One region of the Vibrio mangrovi genome, then DNA from elsewhere that is predicted to be linked to it. Evidence: predicted binding sites of a transcription regulator. Region 1 holds the regulator's gene; each other region holds the start of a gene.
What was found. The regulator CRP, encoded in region 1, controls carbon source genes, mostly activating them, when cyclic AMP is high. The targets are predictions, from matches to a motif close to TGTGANNNNNNTCACA.
Positions count from the first base shown of each region.

Region 2: mlc (sugar metabolism global transcriptional regulator Mlc) is a predicted target of CRP. The motif match lies at 1,837-1,852, and genes of this name have one in related genera.
Region 3: queE (7-carboxy-7-deazaguanine synthase QueE) is a predicted target of CRP. The motif match lies at 1,252-1,267, and genes of this name have one in related genera.

Region 1 covers NZ_AP024883.1:3,249,155-3,252,444, forward strand. Annotated here, with positions in the region: gene OCU74_RS14495 (phosphoribulokinase) at 73-942, shown strand; gene crp (cAMP-activated global transcriptional regulator CRP) at 1,195-1,827, shown strand; gene OCU74_RS14505 (DUF1338 domain-containing protein) at 1,902-2,699, opposite strand; gene astA (arginine N-succinyltransferase) at 2,765-3,290, opposite strand, start outside.
Region 2 covers NZ_AP024883.1:1,283,476-1,286,765, reverse strand. Annotated here, with positions in the region: gene OCU74_RS05870 (chemotaxis protein CheV) at 1-254, opposite strand, end outside; gene mlc (sugar metabolism global transcriptional regulator Mlc) at 544-1,761, opposite strand; gene pyk (pyruvate kinase) at 2,026-3,290, shown strand, end outside.
Region 3 covers NZ_AP024883.1:1,712,417-1,715,706, forward strand. Annotated here, with positions in the region: gene OCU74_RS07700 (GNAT family N-acetyltransferase) at 1-110, shown strand, start outside; gene yidA (sugar-phosphatase) at 318-1,124, opposite strand; gene queE (7-carboxy-7-deazaguanine synthase QueE) at 1,485-2,183, shown strand; gene queC (7-cyano-7-deazaguanine synthase QueC) at 2,193-2,876, shown strand; gene OCU74_RS07720 (sensor domain-containing diguanylate cyclase) at 3,179-3,290, shown strand, end outside.

The sequences.
Region 1 (3,290 bases):
TAGTGAATCAGATTTCCCGGAGAAAAAACCGGGAAATCGGTTGATTGAGTGAATGATAAGACAAGGTATGTCATGTCAGCAAAACATCCGATTATCGCCGTAACCGGTTCTTCCGGAGCCGGTACAACGACAACCTCCGAAGCCTTCCGCAAAATGTTTAACATGATGCGAATCAAGCCAGCCTGGGTTGAAGGTGACAGTTTTCACCGCTTTACCCGGCCGGAAATGGACGTAGAAATTCGTAAGGCCAGGGAGCAGGGCCGCCATATCAGTTATTTCGGCCCTCAGGCAAATGACTTTCCTGCACTGGAAGAGTTTTTCCGGGAATATGGTCGTTCCGGGACAGGAAAAATTCGCCGTTATCTGCATACATTTGATGAAGCAGTTCCTTATAATCAGATGCCGGGAACATTTACTCCCTGGCAGGATCTGCCCAACGATACCAATGTCCTCTTTTATGAAGGGTTACATGGCGGTGTTGTTGATGGAGAGACAAATGTCCCTCAGCATGTTGATTTTCTGATAGGCATGGTACCGATTGTCAATCTGGAATGGATTCAGAAATATGTCCGGGATACCCGGGATCGGGGACACTCCAGAGAAGCGGTGATGGATTCGATTGTCCGTTCAATGGATGACTACCTGAATTATATTACTCCTCAATTTTCCCGGACACATATCAACTTTCAGCGGGTTCCGACGGTTGATACCTCGAATCCTCTGAGCGCCAAGGGGATTCCGAGCCTGGATGAAAGTTTTGTCGTCATTCGTCTGCGTGGGATTAAAAAGGTCGATTTCCCTTATCTTTTGGCGATGATTGACGGTTCGTTTATGTCACGACATAACACCATTGTCGTACCGGGAGGAAAAATGAGTTTTGCAATGGAATTGATCGTTCGTCCAATCCTTCAGCAGTTGATTGAAACAGGGAAAATTGGTTAACAAACGATTCAATGGGACAGAATTTGGTGCTTTTAGTTCCTATACCGTGACAATGAGCACATTTTTGCGTACAAAATCACGGTCATGACACGATTAAAGTCAAGAAATTGTGTAAGAAAAAGGATACTATTTGAAACCGAAACAGAAGACAACTTGCAGGCTTTCTCAAGTGCTTTTATGCTAAGTATTCAGTTCGAGCTTCGCTAAAACATGGAAAGCAGCAAGCATACCCTGCAGAGGAAGAGAGATATTATGGTTCTAGGTAAACCTCAAACCGATCCAACATTAGAGTGGTTTCTTTCACATTGTCACATTCATAAATACCCGTCGAAAAGTACGCTGATTCATGCAGGCGAAAAAGCGGAAACGCTTTATTACATCGTGAAGGGTTCCGTTGCTGTTCTGATAAAGGATGAAGAAGGAAAAGAGATGATCCTTTCTTACCTCAATCAGGGTGACTTTATCGGTGAACTTGGTTTATTCGAAGAAGGTCAGGAACGAACAGCCTGGGTCAGAGCAAAATCTCCCTGTGAAGTTGCAGAAATTTCCTTCAAGAAATTCCGTCAGTTGATTCAGGTAAACCCGGATATTCTGATGCGTCTGGCAGGACAAATGGCAAGCCGCCTTCAGGTAACCAGCCAGAAAGTTGGCGATTTGGCCTTCCTGGATGTTACTGGACGTATTGCACAGACATTACTGAATCTGGCAAAACAACCTGATGCAATGACGCACCCGGATGGAATGCAGATTAAGATTACCCGTCAGGAGATCGGTCAAATCGTTGGCTGCTCCCGTGAAACCGTTGGCCGCATTTTGAAGATGCTCGAAGAGCAAAACCTTATTTCAGCCCACGGAAAAACAATCGTGGTATACGGTACACGATAATTTCTTCCCTGATCCAATAAGTAGAAAGCCATCCTCGGATGGCTTTTTTATTACTGATATCCCTTCAATATGATTCACCGCTGATGATGTGTACTTTCAAAGATTTTGTCGGCTGATGCTTCAACGAATCCGGGATACAACATCCCATTTGCCATCGGATAACGTTTGGCAAATTCATAGAACCCACCGGGAACCAACAGTTCCGCTTCATCAAATTCAACGACAACCCGATCTGCCATCGTGGATGACTGCTCCAGAAAAAGTTCCGGCGATCCCTTCACTTCACCCCCGGCTGCGTTTATGACAAAACCATGCTGATGCAGGTAAGCATTCACTTCAGCCACCTGATTGAATCGAGACAGTTGATTCACACTGACAGTGAAATGATTGGCTCCGTATCCGTGCGCAGCAACCCAGGCAGCATACTCACTTTCTTCTGCCAGCAGATAATACTGTTCCAGTGAAATGGGCCATAAACGTCCGCCATAAAGAAAATCGACGTCCGTAACCATATCAGGCTTCACATGAGACACCAGACTTCGGACAATCTTCTGCAATGCTTCAGAGCAACGGTTTACTTCCAGTTCACTGATAAAAACTTTGGGTAATTTAGGATTAGGATGCTCAAAATGCTGTGCTCGCAGCATCTTCTGTTCAAACTGGTAATGTCCTTTGGCTATGTATCCCAGACGAAGAAATGGCTGAGCGACAATTTCAAGACCAACCTGTGGCAGATTAAAGGTACGCAATGCAATATGGTCATTGATCAGCGGCTCATTCTCCTGAAGTAGTTCATGAACCCGCCATGCTGACGGGCAAAGTCTGGTTGTATAATCTTGCCATAATGCAGTAAACAGTGAGTCCGGCGTCATAAGCGCCTCCTTCTCTATCAACAATGACGGGCTTCACCGGGCACCGTCTGCCATCTCTGAATATTTCAGGAGATCAGCAGAAAACGGACCCGATCACCAGACTGGATCAACAAAGCCCGGGCAACTTCAGGCGTGACGATCACAGTCTCAGATTCCAGGCGAAAATCAACCTCAGCAATTGTTGCCCGGAAAAATTCAAATGAGGTATTACTAAGCATTATTTTTTGGCGGCCCTTATGTGCTGCAACTTTGACGGTTGCAGAGACCGAATGCCTCACCGACTCAATATGCCGTAAATCACACTCAACTGTCGGACCGGCATCAAAAATATCGACATAATTCCGGCAGGTAAAACCTTCTTCTTCCAATAATTTTAAAGCCGGTTTCGTTTTTTCATGGACCTGTCCGATAACAGCCTGTGCTTCTGGAGTCAGTAAATTAATATAAATCGGCAGCTTAGGCATCAGTTCCGCAATAAACCCTTTATGTCCCGAACCGGTTAAATAATCTGCCAGAGAAAAATCGATAGAAAAAAAGTGTTCCTGAAGCCACTTCCAGAAAGGAGAGTTTCCCTGTTCGTCAGAAACACCA
Region 2 (3,290 bases), 1.7 Mb from region 1:
TTCGGCGGAGGAAAGCCGATTGCTCTTCTCAGGTCAATGACGGGAACGGGCTCTCCTCGCAGAGAAGCCACACCGGTAATATTAGGATGTGCACCGGGCATTTTCGTCAAAACCGGAACTTTAATCACTTCTTTGACTTTAAACACATTAATCGCAAAAATCTGTCGACTATTCAAACTGAAAAGGAGCAGTTCAAGACGATTCTCTCCGACGAGATTCGTACGTTGGTCAACCGTATTTAAAACACCTGACATACGAGCTTCCACCAATTAAAAACTGTTAATAGTATATACCCAAACGCCATCGGGTGTTATGCATCACCAGCCACCAGCATCTCGTATTCATTGACACAATGAGGCTTCCGGTATCAGCATTCCCGATTCAGTCTGATGCTTGCTTATAGCCAAATGACGGATATACATAACATATCGGAAATAGTAAAAAATACTTTACTAACTAACTGTGAGACATATTAAGCGATAAAGCTAGGAGAATAAATCAGAAAATAGACAATGACAGGGAATCAGCCAGTGATCTTACCTCTTACCTGTCAACAATGGTCATCAGCAACGAGCCGTCATATAACGCTTGTTTAATCAATGCAGCTCCCGGCATTGTCGATTGTTTGTAGAAACGGGATTCGACAATTTTCACCTGATCCCGATAGGCAGGATTACTTTGCGTCTCGATATACTTCAGCATTGGCGGGTATAAAATTGCTTTTGCCTGATTGATGACACCGCCGATCAGAACTTTTTCCGGATTAAACATATTAATGACAATGGCGATGGCTTGTCCAAGATGTCTTCCCAGCCGATCCATAATGTCACACGACAATGGATCGCCCTGAGCTGCGGCCATACAGATATCTTCAATGGATATCTCCGTCAGTCGGCTCAGAGATGATTCTTCTCCGTTTGCAATCCTCGCGATAGCCTGCTCCCGGAGAGCCTTCGAACTCGTTACGGTTTCCAGGCATCCACGATTACCGCAATGACACGGTAAACCCTGCGGATCAATCTGAATATGCCCCAAATCACCGATGTTCCCATGCCTTCCCTGCAACACACGTCCATTCACTATCACTCCGGCATTCAAACCGTTATGAATTGAAATCAGTACTGAATTCTCGTCTTCCTGAGAATGACCGAACAACTTTTCAGCCAGTGCCCAGGCACGGGTATCATTGGCGATAAAAACCGGCAGGCCGGTCACCTGATAAATTTCAGCTCCCAGTTCAAGGTTATGCACATTGTAATGGGGCATCTGCAATACCACACCATTATCTGCATCCACCAGACCGGGAAGTGTCACAGCAATACTGGTTACCCGTTCGAGCTGTTGAGTATAAGTCAGAAAAAACTCTTCGATTTCGTGAAATAAACGAGCCAGTAAATCATCCTGATCAACTTCGTGAATGTCGATTTTGGTATCAATCAGGACATCACCGCTTAATTCATGCAATGCAATGGTCAGATATCCCCGCCCCAGCCGGATAGAGAGAAACTGCCAGCCTTCATTCCGGGTTTGTAAACCGACAGCAGGCCGGCCACGACTAATCGCTTCCTGAACGGTGGTTTCATGGATCAAATGGGCATCAATCAGTTCACGTGTAATCTTGGTGATACTTGCCGGAGCAAGTTCACTCTCTTTAGACAGATCAATACGTGAAATAGGACCTTTTTGATCAATCAGCTTATAAACGCGACCAGCATTAATCTGCTTGATATGATCAATATGGCCTGGCTGAGCCGTATACATGATGTGCTCCAGAAATCAACAACCTGCTAATTTTTTTACTTTGCAAAGTAATTGTGAAGCGATTTGATATCCGAGCGTGACAGGCATCACGTACGTTGCATCAAGTTTGTGTTGAGAGTCAAATGTTCACCTCTCCGGAACTCCCTGAGCCACCAATATTTTCTTTGCAAAAATGTTAAATTCTGATGCTTTCATCCGGCGCTTCAGCTGTTCTCAGATATACTTAACAGTGCTCGTTCTACGATTTTCAATCAGGAGCACATCATGCCGAAAAAAATACAACGAAGAACAAAAATTGTAACCACCCTCGGACCCGCAACCGACCGGGACAATAATCTTGAAGCACTGATCCGCGCCGGAGCCAATGTCGTCCGGCTGAATTTTTCTCACGGAACAGCAGAAGATCACCGGCTGCGAGCCAGAAAAGTCCGTGAGATCGCAGCAAAGCTTGGACAGAGTGTTGCGATCTTAGGAGATTTACAGGGACCGAAGATTCGTATTTCCACCTTTGCCAATGACAGAATCACCCTCAATGTCGGTGACCGCTTTACACTGGATGCCGATCTCCCACCCGGGGCCGGTAATCAGGAATCCGTTGGTATTGATTACAAGAACCTGCCGGATGACGTTCAACGGGACGATATTCTGCTCCTTGATGATGGTCGGGTTCAGCTTCAGGTCATCATGGTTGAAGGGAGAAAAATCCATACCTTTGTGACCGTTGGCGGACCATTATCTAATAATAAAGGAATTAACCGTCAGGGAGGCGGGCTTTCTGCTCAGGCACTAACCGAAAAAGATAAACAGGACATCCTTCTGGCTGCTGAACTTGAAGTAGAATATCTGGCAATTTCATTTCCCAGAAACGGGGAAGATATGCAATACGCCCGGCGTTTAGCCCGGGATGCCGGACTAGAGGCAAAGTTGGTTGCCAAAGTCGAACGGGCGGAAACTGTATCCAATCAGGCGAATATTGACGATATTATTATGGCGTCCGACGTCATTATGGTTGCCCGGGGAGATCTCGGCGTTGAAATCGGTGATCCGGCATTAGTCGGTGTACAGAAAAAACTGATATATCGGGCAAAAGCGTTAAACCGTGTTGTGATTACTGCCACTCAAATGATGGAGTCGATGATAGAACATCCGATGCCAACCCGGGCTGAAGTCATGGACGTCGCCAATGCAGTTATTGACGGAACCGATGCAGTGATGCTGTCCGGGGAAACAGCAGCCGGGAAATACCCTGTTGAAACTGTGAAAGCAATGGCTGAGGTTTGTATCGGTGCAGAAAACGTCATGGAAGTAAAAACTCAGGGCTACCGACTGGACAGCACCTTCGTCACGGCAGAAGAAACAGTTGCAATGTCCGCAATTTACGCAGCCAACCATATGGAAGGTATTAAAGCAATCGTCACAATGACCGAGTCCGGCAGAACTGCACTGATGACTTCTCGCCTGAACTCAGAGTTGCCTATCTTTGCTCTCTCTGAAAATGAAAGCACATTAAACCGGTGTGCCCTGTATCG
Region 3 (3,290 bases), 1.5 Mb from region 1:
TTCAACAGATGTTTGTTGAAGTCTGGGATTTTAATCAGTCCGCGATCAGACTCTATCAAAACCTTGGATTCGCTCATCATATTCATTGGTTAAGAAAGGGAATTCGGTAACTATACCCAAATGACCTCAAGATGCGGTTTCAGCGGGAATCACTGGGTACAGAGACAAGGCAGAGATTTGAGTCATAGCCATTCTATGGTGAAAATGTATATAACGGAGTAGATTTGATGCGTTAAATCTGAAAAAGTAATCCACATTTGGATTCATTACCCGGGCGAACTATATCACCCGGATTTTTAAGAAAAGGTCTACACGCGCTAGTAAAGCACAAATTTTTCAATTGCTTCTGCCACACCGTCCTCATCATTCCCTGCGGTGATATAGTCTGCAATGGCTTTAGTCTGCGGCATTGCATTGCCCATCGCTACTCCCAATCCGGCATATTCGAGCATATGGTGATCATTTTCAGCATCTCCAATACACATGACAGACTCTGCCGGAATTCCCAAACGTTCAGCAACAGCCTGAATACCAAGTCCCTTATTACTTTGTGGGTTCAGAAATTCAAGAAAGAAAGGTGCACTTCTGACAATCGTAAATTGCTCTGCCAGATAAGAGGGCAGTTTTTCATATGCCTGAGATAGTTTTTCTGGTTCGTCGACCATCATTGCTTTGATCATCGGATGATCATCAGACAAAGTGTCAAAATTGATTTCGTGCACTTCAATGCCATTCAGTCTGGCTTCCAGACGGGTATACTCGGTACTTTGCGGGGTGATTAACCCGAGTGTCTGACTAAATGCATGAGTATTGACGTTTAATTCCCGGGCAGTACGTTCTATTATTCTGGCATCAGCGGTACTGATGACCTGCTGACGGATGATTTCACCGGTCATCACATTCTCGACGAACGAACCATTGTAATGTACGACATAGTCGTGCTCGCCATTCAATCCTAATTGTTCCAGATAAGAACGGAGTCCTTCGATAGGACGCCCTGAAGATAAGACAATTCTGATGCCTTTATCTTTTGCTGCCTGTATAGCAGCCAGGGTTCTGGCCGAAATTTGCTTTTGACTGTTCAGCAGAGTGCCATCCATGTCGAGTCCAATCAGTTTATACATGATTTATCACCGGTAACTTCAGAATATGTGGGACTAAAAAAGTGGAACGGGTATTGAATCAGCGTGATAAATACCCAAGCTGCATCAATATGCGGGAGTTCCACAACAAACACAAGTATAACCTTAGTGAGAGCTGAGTCACATATATCTGGATGACCCGGTGGATGACATTATCTCAGAACGTGGGCTTTACCATCAGTTCAGGGAAGAGTCTGATGAATATACTCTTCTGTCTTAATATGATTATCCTTTTGAATTAAATCACTATTATTAACTTATTAAGTTTTATTAATATCAATAAATGATGGGTTTAATTTGACCTTCTGACAAGCTTCTATTAAGGTCTGCGACTCGCATGATATGACTGTTGAATTAGGGTTCATTTTGAGTATTTATAAAGTCAATGAAATCTTTCAAACCATCCAGGGTGAAGGAGTTTTTACCGGAGTTCCTGCTGTTTTTATCCGCCTGCAGGGATGTCCGGTTGGATGTTCGTGGTGTGATACCAAACAAACCTGGTTGACGGAGCCGAAGGATAAGCGTTCTGTAGAAGAGATCATTGTCAAAACTCAGGATAGTCCGCATTGGTGTCAGATGAACACCGAGGAAATTATCCGCTGTTATCATCAACAGGGATACACAGCACGACATATCGTGATTACCGGTGGAGAACCGTGCATTTATCATTTAACTGAGCTGACAAAAGCTTTTGAAGAGCTTGGTTGTCGCTGTCAGATAGAGACCAGCGGTACTGCAGAAGTACAGGTATCGGAACAGACCTGGGTGACAGTGTCACCAAAAGTTGCCATGAAAGGTCGTCTGCCGGTGTTGGGCAGTGCAATGTTACGGGCAAATGAAATTAAGCACCCGGTCGGCACCCGTAAGGATATTGAACAGCTGGAGCAATTACTGCGTCAGAATCAGGTGTCTGATGATACAATCATTGCTTTACAACCGATTAGTCAGAAACCACGTGCAACAGAGTTGTGTATTGAGGTTTGTACGGAGCGGAACTGGCGTTTATCTATTCAGACTCATAAATACCTGAGTATTGCCTGAGGAATTCCCATGAAAAAAGCTGTTGTTGTATTTAGCGGTGGTCAGGACTCCACCACTTGTCTTGTTGAAGCCCTGCAAACCTATGATGAAGTGCATGCGATTACTTTTGATTACGGGCAGCGGCACCGGCTTGAGATTGAAACGGCACAGCGGTTGTCATCCCTGTTAGGCGTAAAAGCACATAAAGTGATGGATGTCGGTTTGCTGAATGAGTTAGCGATCAGCTCTCTGACCCGCGATGATATTCCGGTCTCTCATGAGTTGCAGGAGAATGGATTACCCAATTCGTTTGTTCCCGGCAGAAATATCCTGTTTCTGACTCTGGCTGGTATTTATGCCTATCAGATCGGTGCTGAGTCGGTCATTACCGGTGTGTGTGAAACCGATTTCTCCGGTTATCCGGACTGTCGCCACGAGTTCATCCAAACCATGAATCGTGCGCTGGTTCAGGGAATGGACAGAGTAATGACGATTGTGACTCCATTGATGTGGCTGAACAAAGCGGAGACCTGGGCAATGGCTGATCATTACGGGGCACTAAAACTGATCAGAGAACAGACCCTGACATGTTATAACGGTGTGATTGGTGATGGTTGTGGTGAATGTCCTTCCTGTCATCTGAGAAAAGCCGGGCTGGATGAATATCTGCAAAACCGGGAATCGGTACTACAGTCTTATCTGAATAAAAATTGAACTGTTGTTGGTGTCAGAGAAGCTACCTAAATATACAAGAATAAGTTAACTGTTTGAAATAGATAAAATAATATCAGAATCATTCCGGGCGATATCCGATCGCCCGAGTCTAAGTAACATCATCTCTTCTTATTCACTATCTCATATGTCATTTCTCTTTCAGTAAAAGATTTGCATCCTGCATGATATATACAGGGAATCAATTGGTTAAATTTTGGTCTTTTACTCGTTTATTGATATAACTATGGTCTAACATAAAGTTGAGGGTAAAATTAATCCTGCATCTTGCGGAGAAGTGTCTTATGTCAACAACATGGCTGACATGCTTGCTGAATGAGAAAGGGGAACTGGTGTCCAGCAACCAGCGCCATGAGGATGCTTTAAGTCTGGAAAATTTCACCTCTTGGTTTTTTA